DNA from 2 places in the Hafnia sp. CBA7124 genome. Region 1 is predicted to be linked to the other one. Evidence: predicted binding sites of a transcription regulator. Region 1 holds the regulator's gene; the other holds the start of a gene.
What was found. Region 1 encodes LexA, which represses DNA repair genes until DNA is damaged. Its sites were predicted from a motif close to TNCTGTATGTACATACAGNA; they were not measured.
Positions count from the first base shown of each region.

Region 1 (5,306 bases):
TAGCGCGCCATTTTAGGGCAATGCGAAAACTATCGGAATTATCACATTGCCCTCATTGCTTAACGCTATAACAACCTAATTTAATTCAACATTATTGACAGGGAACCAAGTTCTCTCCCGCCAATGACGTCGCCAGACAATCCATAATGAAAGTCCGCGCAACGATAAAAATACCGCTAAAGCCAGCCATAAACCGTGATTACCCAGCCAAGGGAGCGTGAACAGTGTTAAACCATACCCCGCAGCGGCAACGGCCATGCTATTGCGCATTTCAGCACCGCGCGTCGCACCGATAAACATGCCATCCAGCAGGTAACACCATACGCCCAGCAGTGGTAAAACAATTTGCCATGGCAGATAGTGTAATGCCAACGATTGTACTTCTGGCAACGAGGTTAATATCTGGATGATTTGTTGGCCAAATACGGCATATAACATGGCAAAAAATACCGCCACAATACCCGCCTGCCGACAGGCAGAATGCCAAATTTTCTGCAGTTTACGACCGTCGCGTGCACCATAGGCCTGCCCTGAATGGGCTTCCACTGCATAAGCAAAACCATCTAGCGCGTAGGCGGTAAACGTCAGCAAATTCATCAGTACCGCATTCACCGCCACCACTTCACTTCCCATTCTGGCACCCAGAATCGTCAGCGATGAAAAGCATAATTGCAGCAACAAAGAACGCAGCATGATATCGCGATTTAACGCCAACAGACGGCGAAGGTTCCCACGCCACGCATTACGGAAATATTCCAGATGCAGACCGCGCAGTTTCATCACGTGCCAAATCAGACCGAGCCCCAATAAAAAGGTCGCATAGTCGGCAATCACCGTGGCACTTGCTGCACCAGGCACCTTCCAGCCCAACCCAACAACAAACCACAGGTCCAGCGTGATGTTAATAACGTTGCCCACAACCAGCAATATAACCGGCGCACGGGCATATTGAACGCCTAACAGCCAGCCAAGAATAACAAGGTTTGCCAGCGTCGCAGGAGCACCAAGCCAGCGAATCTGCATAAATAGACGAGCCTGCTCCAGCACATCCTCATGACCGCCAACAATTCGCAGCACGCCGTTAATCAAAGGCTGCCGCAGCGCAATAATAGCGAACCCTGCCAGCAACGCTAAGAGCATCGGCTGCACCAACGCACGAGCCAGCGCCGTTTTGTCCCCTGCACCGAATGCTTGCGCAGTCAGTCCCGTCGTGCTCATGCGCAAAAACAGCAGCAGCATAAATAAGAATGACGTCGCCATCGCGCCAACGGCTACGCCACCAAGATAAACAGGGCTATCCAAGTGCCCAATCACCGCGGTATCGACTAGCCCTAATAGCGGAACAGAGATATTCGAAAGGATCATCGGTAGTGCGAGGATCCACAGCGCCTTATCGGTTGGTGTAAGCATTTTCATTTTTTTGAATTCATTCCAGATGAGCTATCCGTTATCTCAACACAAAGAGGCTGCAGTCATGAACAAATATGCCGCATAAAAAAGCCCCAATTAAGGGGCTTAATCTATCGGTGTGATGTCAAACACAACAGGCGAAGTTTTAGATCCAGTCGCCGTTGCGAATAACGCCTACCGCTAAACCTTCGATCGTGAAGTTTTGCTCACGCAGGTCAACAACGATAGGCTCGAAGTCGCTGTTTTCTGGCAACAGCTGAACAATATTGCCTTGTTTTTTCAGACGTTTAACCGTCACCTCATCTTCGATACGCGCAACCACAACCTGGCCATTACGCACATCCTGAGTTTTATGCACGGCCAGCAAATCACCGTCTAAAATGCCGATATCGCGCATCGACATGCCGTTAACGCGTAGTAAGAAATCTGCATTTGGCTTAAACAAAGCAGGATCCACTTGATAATGGCCTTCAATATGTTCTTGCGCTAACAGGGGCTCACCGGCTGCCACGCGGCCAATTAAAGGCAGGCCCGTTTCATCTTCCATCAAAAGACGAATACCACGAGAAGCGCCGGAAACGATCTCGATAACGCCCTTACGCTGCAACGCTTTTAAATGTTCTTCTGCCGCATTAGGAGAGCGGAATCCCAAGCGCTGAGCAATTTCAGCGCGGGTTGGCGGCATGCCAGTTTGTTCAATATGGTCACGAATCAGATCGTAGACTTCCTGCTGTCTGGCTGTAAGTGCTTTCATTCCACCACCTGTTTGTTTATACAGTTTTGCTGTGAGTATATACAGGTAGCGACCATTTTGAAACCGTGAAATACATAAAGATTGAGCCGTAGCGCATCTGATCGGCATTAAGCATGTGTTTTTTGTATTTTCAGCCAGCTACCCATCAATAATCAGCCCATTCATCAGCCATTTTTGGCCGTTTCTGGCGCTCTATAGGTTCGCTGTGGGCGGCCAACTTTTCCATACACAATTTCAGCCATAATCAGATGGCGGCCCGCGCAAAACTCTAAGTAGCGCCGTGCCGTTGTTCGGCTTAGCTTAAGCTCTTGTGCAACGGTTTCAGCGGTATGACGCGCATCCGGATCGGCAAATAACTTCTGCACCTTATCTAAGGTCAACGCATCAATGCCAACTGGCAACTCTTCTTTCTGCTCGCCACGTGCATAGGCATTGAACATATCATCAATCTGACGCTGGCTGGCGCTATCGCTGTTAGCAAGCATCCGCTTGCGTACATGGTAGCGCTCAAGCGTTTGCCCCAAGCGCTCGTAGGCAATCGGCTTCACTAAATAGTCGAATACGCCGCACCGCACCGCCTCTGACACCGTATCCATATCACTTGCCGCGGTGGTGAATACCACACCACCAGGGAAACGCGCCTGAGTTAATTCGTGCAATAGCGTGATGCCTTTGCCATCGGGCAAATAGTTATCCAGCAAGATCAAATCGGGTTTGAATCGCTCAATCATCATTCTGGCCTGAGCAAGATTTCCCGCCAACCATACCTGACCACAGCCGTGGAAATGGCGAATAAACTCCGCATGCATCTCTGCGAGCGGAGTCTCGTCTTCAACAATCAGAATCGTTATTGGTTGTGTCATAAGTCTTTTTCACTTTCGGAATAAATACGGAAAATAAAGTTCCACAAGGTTCATTGTCTTCTAACGTAATCACACCACCACAGCGGCCAACGTAGCTGGCAATCAGATACAGTCCGATGCCATGCTCACCGGCGTCTTCTGTTTTGGTGCTTACCCCTTGCTCAAAAATAGCCTCACGTAAAGACTCAGGAACGCCACATCCTTGATCGGCTACTTCCACGATCACATCCTCGCCCTCGTCGCTAAGGTACAGCTCGACGGTTTTATTACCCTGCGAATTCTTCAGGCTAGCATCAAAAGCATTGTCGAGTAGATTACCCACGATAGCCGCAAACTCAGTGCTATCAAGACCCTCAGGCAACTGACGTAGCTGGCTGCCTTCAACCAAATTAAACGTCAGCCCCAGCTCACGAGCGCGCTGCGCTTTGCCAAAAAGCAGCCCTGCAACCTGACGATCGTCAAAAGAACCTCTTAAACTATCAATCAGCTGCTGCTGCGCCTGTGACTCACCTTTTACCATTGCCAACGCACGATCATATTCTTTCATTTGTAACAGTCCGTTGAGCGTCGACATCCAGTTAAGATGCTCATGGCGCAACGTGCGCAGGCTTTCAACATACTGTTTTATCTGCGTGAGCTGGGCGTTAAGCGTGCTAATTTCGTCTTTGCTACGGAAACTAATAATGGCACCCAATAGCTCATCGCCGAAATGTATGGCCGCACGGTTAGCAATGACGCTCAAGCCATTAAACGTGCAAATCACATCCTGCCGCTTTTCTTCAATCTGTTCCGTGAAAAAGCCCGCAGGATCAACAACCTCTTCAATAGGTTTTCCCAGCCATTGTCTTCCCGGCGAGCTTAACCCAAGCATTTTGCGCGCATTTCGGTTGATCGCAGTAATCAAGCCATCGGGATCGACCGCAATAAGTCCCTCATACACGGAGCCAAACAGCGCATCTTGCTGGCGAACCACGCGTGCTATTTGGCGCGGTTCCATTCCTAACATTTGCCGACGAATATGCGAGGCAAACATCCACGATAGCAACATCAAGATAATCAGAATCAGGACAAACACGCCCGCTAAAGGCAGTAAAAAATCTAGCCGCCAGCTATCTATTTTGCTGACCAAATAGCCCAGTGAAACAACGCCAATAATTTTGCCCTGCTCATCAAAAATCGGCGTTTTCGCGCGCATTGCCATACCGATAGAGCCTTTACCGGTAATGAAATAACTTTCTCCACGCTCCAGTGCACCGGGTTTGCTCCACTGCATTGGAAGGCCAATCTTGGCCGGATTAGGATGATATAAGCGGATAGAATTTTTATCCCCGATAACAACATAGTCAAAATCCGAACCGGTACCTAATTTATTGGCGATGATAGCAAGACGTTTGGTATCTCTATTTTTCACCGCCGTGACAACACTATCAATTGAAGCAATGATTTTGGCCTGATTCATAGCCATATCACGGACATGATTACTGAGATAATCTTCAAAAGAGGCGGATAAATATTTCCCCAGCGCGGCAACCAATAATGTTGAGACTAGAAGTAATAAAAGAAATATTCGTAAAGGAAATGCGATGCGGCTAAAAAACCTAAACTCTTTAACATTTGGTTTGCCAAACATCGATATTTCCTCTTTTTTACGATGAAAAGATGGGCTAGCATCAGGGAAATGTAATGAATATGTTTCCTTACTTTCTACCCACTATGGATTAGATCGTTGCAGATTCTACGGATTAAATCAATTAAACAAATAAAAACCACGTTATTTATGCAAATAAAAATAATTAAGGAAATAAAAACCATTAAGTCTATTTAATTCTGATAACTCTTTGTGAAATAGGTCAAGATTTCCCGCCTTAATACTCCTTACGATCACTCCGTCAACGCAAAAATATATACGAATAAGATTAAAGCGTTGCGCCGAGCAATTGAAAATAAAACGTTATTAATATGCAACAAATCACAACAATTGTGATCCTACTGCACGCATGCGGCAAGCAACAGGAAACTCTATGTTTGGTAATACCGTATTTTCTCAGGTTAAGCGTTCGGAAAATAAGAAGATCGCTGTCATCGCTCATTTTCTTCGAGAAAATGGCCTGAGCATTGATTCCACGGTGGAAGTATTTATAACCGTCACCCGTGATGACCAGCTAATCGCCTGCGGTGGGATAGCGGGGAATATTATTAAATGTGTTGCTATCAGTGAATCTGTTCGCGGTGAAGGGCTTGCGCTCACCCTCGCCACAGAATTAATTAATCTGGCGTAT
Region 1 is NZ_AP017469.1:380,787-386,092, reverse strand. Features, by position in the region: gene dinF (MATE family efflux transporter DinF) at 76-1,416, opposite strand; gene lexA (transcriptional repressor LexA) at 1,556-2,164, opposite strand; gene dpiA (two-component response regulator DpiA) at 2,329-3,027, opposite strand; gene dpiB (sensor histidine kinase DpiB) at 2,996-4,657, opposite strand; gene citC ([citrate (pro-3S)-lyase] ligase) at 5,049-5,306, shown strand, end outside.

Region 2 (5,306 bases), 1.9 Mb from region 1:
CAAACTCGGCTTATTTAAATAAGCGGTTTTAAGAAGGTTTCTTCTCTTCCCATTTACCCCAAGGATTTGTCTCTGGGGCTTTGGCTTCTTGGGTGACAGCAGGCATGTCTGCCAGTGAATCAATATACAGCTCTTCCACTTTTTGCCGAGCCCACGGGGTGCGGCGCAAAAATTTCAAACTCGACTTAATGCTAGGATCGCTTTTGAAGCAGTTGATGCTGATAACCTTCGCCAACTCAGCCCAGCCATAACGCTCCACCAGTGATGTCAGCAAAGCTTCCAGCGTGATGCCATGCAAAGGGTCTTTAGATGTTTGGGCGTTCATGGAAATTCCTGTCGGCAATGGACTCAATACGAGTTTAAAAAATTTTCGCACACCATACTGACTGCGGCCTGAGAGTGCAAGCCGCAGGCGTGCCGGAACCGTCAGCACCTTTTTAGGTATCAAGACATCGCAATGAACTGATCGCGCAACGCTTGAATATCATCCCTGAGGCTGGCGGCCTCTTCAAACTCAAGATTTTGAGCATGTTTATACATCTGCGCTTCCAGATCGCGAATTTTCTGCTCGATCTGTTTTGGTGACAGCGCTTGATAAGCCGCAGAAGACTCAGCCGCTTTGCTGCTTCGCCCATGCTTACCTTTACCACGTGACGACGCTTCACCCAGTTGGAGAATATCGGAAACTTTCTTATTCAGCGCCTGTGGCGTGATGCCATGCTCAAGGTTATACGCTTCCTGTTTTGCACGACGACGTTCAGTTTCACCAATCGCTTTCTCCATAGAGTTGGTGATGCGATCGCCATAAAGAATCGCTTTACCATTCAGGTTACGTGCCGCACGGCCAATGGTCTGAATCAGCGAACGCTCTGAACGTAGGAAGCCTTCTTTGTCCGCATCTAAAATCGCGACCAAAGAAACCTCTGGCATATCGAGCCCTTCACGAAGAAGGTTGATACCAACCAGAACATCAAATTCACCGAGGCGAAGATCTCGGATGATCTCTACACGTTCGACGGTATCGATATCAGAGTGCAGATAGCGAACCCGCACACCGTGTTCATCGAGGTATTCAGTTAAGTCTTCCGCCATTCGCTTGGTCAACGTAGTGACCAGTACACGCTCATTAATCGCCTCGCGAATACGAATTTCAGAGAGTAAATCGTCAACCTGCGTGGCAACCGGACGCACCTCAATCAATGGATCAAGCAAACCAGTCGGACGCACAACCTGATCGACAATATCACTGCCTGATTTTTCAAGCTCATAATTACCTGGGGTTGCAGACACATAAATAGTTTGCGGTGCCAAAGCCTCAAACTCTTCAAAGCGCATTGGGCGGTTATCAAGCGCAGAAGGCAAGCGGAATCCATACTCCACCAGCGTCTCTTTGCGCGCTCGGTCGCCGCGATACATGCCGCCAATTTGAGGTATGGTGACGTGGGATTCATCGATCACCAGCAGCCCATCGGCAGGAAGATAATCAAACAGCGTTGGCGGCGCTTCACCCGGCTTACGCCCAGAGAGATAGCGCGAGTAGTTTTCAATGCCCGAGCAATAGCCTAGCTCGTTCATCATTTCGAGATCGAACTGTGTACGCTGCGTCAACCGTTGCTCTTCTAGCAGCTTGTTATTGGCCAGCAATACTTTGCGCCGCTCTGCCAAATCAACCTTAATATCTTCCATCGCCTGCAAGATGCGTTCACGCGGCGTAACGTAGTGCGTTTTTGGATACACGGTAAAACGCTGAACTTCTTGGATCAGTTGGCCCGTTAATGGGTCGAACAGCGATAGACGCTCCACTTCCTCATCAAACAGCTCAACGCGTAATGCCTCATCCTCGGATTCGGCGGGGAAAATATCAATCACTTCACCGCGAACGCGGAAGGTACCACGCTGAAACGCCTGATCGTTGCGCGCATATTGCAGTTCGGATAAACGGCGCAAGATAGCTCGCTGATCGATAATCATGCCACGTGTTAAATGCAGCATCATTTTCAAATAGGCATCAGGATCGCCCAAGCCATAAATGGCTGAAACCGAGGCCACAACAATGACATCTTTGCGCTCAAGCAGCGCTTTCGTTGCTGAAAGCCGCATTTGTTCAATATGTTCGTTTACCGAGGAGTCTTTCTCAATAAAGGTATCTGAACTCGGCACATAGGCTTCGGGCTGGTAATAGTCATAGTAAGAGACAAAATATTCCACAGCATTTTCTGGGAAAAACTGCTTCATCTCGCCATAAAGCTGTGCCGCCAACGTTTTGTTGGGTGCCATGACCATAGTTGGCCGGTTGAGGTCGGCAATCACATTGGCAATCGTAAACGTCTTACCTGATCCCGTTACACCTAACAGCGTTTGATGCGCCAAACCATTTTCTAAACCTGCCTCTAAACGACGAATCGCCTCAGGCTGGTCGCCGTCTGGCTTGAATGCAGAATGCAATTTGAACGTTTTACTCATGAATCAACACCTTGCTTAAATGCATTTGTCTTTTAGAAGGGCCACGGCATTTTCGAATGCTTAATCGTCCGGCATTGATTATGGAAGGCCTACCCAATTTTGCCACTGACTCTCTATATATCCTGCGAGGGATTTCTCCCCACAGCTAGAGAATCACGTTCACGGTAATGCGAGAAGAAGATTGCTATGATACTGGATATAAAACCAGCTTCAAACCTTATCTGCACCGTTTTGTGTATTTCCCCATGCTCTATCACCGCTTTAGGCAACCCACAAAAAAACCAAATTACATCCGTTTTACAATTTTCACCTACCGGTGACATTTATCCCCAATGCAGCTCGCGAATTAACTTTTTTAGCCTGCGCTTGTCAAGACTGTTTTGTTGCGCAACACGATTCTTTACCTAGTGCTTGATTTTAAATAACTCATTGAATATAAACAACTTTAAAATATAGTTATCATATCAACCAAAGCGTGTGAAAGCCGCGCTGGCTCTGGATTTTGATGAGTTCTCTAAACCTAATGCACAAGGTTATCCACAGGAATAGTGGATAACTTGCACCACTCCGCTTGGCGCTTGAGTTACGGAAAAATGACAATCTGTCAGTAAATCGACTTCGGAGTCCTTTTTTTAGTTAATTTTTTAGCTATTTTTTCTTTTTGATATACTTATTTGCACTAACAAAAGTGCTTGCTAGGGTAACTTATTTCGTCGTGCGAGGATTCAGTGCTTGATCTTTTATTCCCTTGATGAATTACGCCTGCACCACTGTGTTTTTTTTGAGCACCGCCGTGGTGCGGAATTTATCAGCGTTTTTTTACTCTCTTTTTGGGGTTTCATCGGCTCTTATTAATATCGGCCTAAAACGATCCAAGCAATGAATTCACCCACGCTTTGGTTGTTAATGTTTTGTATGGAGAATGGCTTTTTGGGTTGCAGTGTTCTCAATCGCTATTTTCTTAACCAGCCAGAAATCTCTCGCTGAAAACGACTATCAGCTTCGTTGAGGGCACGATGTAAATTACACTGCATATTGACCGCTGCCAGCTCTAACAATCGGGAGTCTATAGTGTAGTTTTTAACATCTCTTAACCATGTCAGAACGCTGGCAAGATGCCAAATAGCCGTTTTCCCCTGATGCAGAGGCGCAGGGAAATGATTCCCTCCTTGCTCCATTAACTTGCGCATATTTTGGCGAGAAAACCCCAAACGCTCAGCAATATCAGTTAGGCCTACAAAATCCGGTGCGGCCTCACACAGCACTGCATGTGGCAGCACGCTCAGCACATCTTGAATGGCCGTGGATATCGCCTCATTGGCGTCCTCGGCGGTGCGACAAAAATTCATGGCAATACGGCCAGCCACCCCCACGCCGATGGTGGCATCAGTGCAGCCTGCAGCGCCTAATACCTCAAGATAGTTTGATGGTTCATCATTCTGATCGGGCAAAGAAAAAATGAGTGTAAATTCATAATCCTTCATGTTCTATCCTCTGTCATTACTTGGCATGATGAGCGCAATGCTCAACGATTTTTTTAAGCTGACGCGCATGGTTTTCCGCATTCTTTGGCGTAGACCAAATGCATGTAATGCAAAACTCACCGCAGCGGCACTTCTCTTGGGGATAAGGACAATACATTTTCCCCCACGCATGACTACCGCCTACTTCAATACGCCAGCCGTTCAACTCAACGAAATTAAGCGCCTGTTCAATTTCCTTTTTAGGATGTATCGCTCTGCTCATTTTCTGCTCCCAGCTTAAAAAAACACCACGAAGTTGTCAAGTGACAACCTTTTCTATTTAAGAAAGCGCAAAATACATGGGATAAAAAAAGACATACAGAGGGAATGCAGAAGACTGGAATCCGCTACGCAAAATAGTTTTGCGTAGCGTTGTATTGCATTAATTCAGGGAAGAGAGATCCAAATATGCGGCGAGCGCTTTCGCATCTGCGTGCGGGATATGCGGGATTTCCCCCAAGCATGGGGCAGGTAATAATTGCTTAAGCGTCGCCATATATTCAGCGTGGCGCTTTCCTGGCGCTACCACACAGTTAGCCACCCATCCGCCCAGTTTTAATCCAGATTGCTCAATGGCCTGAGCCGTTAGCAAGGCGTGATTAATACACCCTAGCTTCACCCCCACGACGAGTATCACAGGCAGCTGTTCTCGAATGACCCATTGCGCAAAAGACGTGGTCTCACTAAGCGGCGTGAACCACCCTCCAGCGCCCTCTACCAGCGTCCAACTCGACTTTTTGCGTAACGCCAGCAGCCCCTGTGACATCACGTCAAATTCGATAGGTCGATTTTCATCAGCGCTAATAATGTGTGGTGACGTAGGCTCTTCAAAGGTATAGGGGTTCACTTCTTCGTAACTGACGGATATTGATGAGGCCGCTTGTAAAGCAAGCGCATCGGTGTTTCGCAGTTTTCCCTCACGCCATTCACTGCCAGAAGCTACGGGTTTATACCCAACTGTATCTTTTCCTCGCAGAGTCGCGGCTTCCAATAGCGCACTACTGACGACCGTTTTTCCCACTTCAGTGTCGGTTCCGGTAACAAACCATGCCTCGCTTAAACAAGGCAGCTCATATGTCTTTTCATTCACAATGCAAAACTCCGATGACCAACTGATAGCTCAAAGGCAAACCTTCGGCCTGTTGAGGATAAACGCGGGCTAGTTGCGCAAAACGTCCACGGCTAGTTAGCCCTGAGTTTCGGCCTTGGTGTATGTGCGTAGCACCAATGCCTTTGAGTGACTTCATTAAGGTGATGACATCGGGATAAAATTCAGTCTCATGAGTTAACTGTAAATCATGTGAAAACGGCTCACAGGCC
Region 2 is NZ_AP017469.1:3,080,609-3,085,914, forward strand. Features, by position in the region: gene CPY98_RS14225 (VF530 family DNA-binding protein) at 29-325, opposite strand; gene uvrB (excinuclease ABC subunit UvrB) at 445-2,463, opposite strand; gene CPY98_RS14235 (AlpA family transcriptional regulator) at 3,417-3,947, opposite strand; gene CPY98_RS14240 (hypothetical protein) at 3,964-4,209, opposite strand; gene bioD (dethiobiotin synthase) at 4,369-5,076, opposite strand; gene bioC (malonyl-ACP O-methyltransferase BioC) at 5,069-5,306, opposite strand, start outside.
Region 2: a site for LexA is predicted at 2,654-2,673, ahead of uvrB (excinuclease ABC subunit UvrB). Genes of this name have one in related genera too.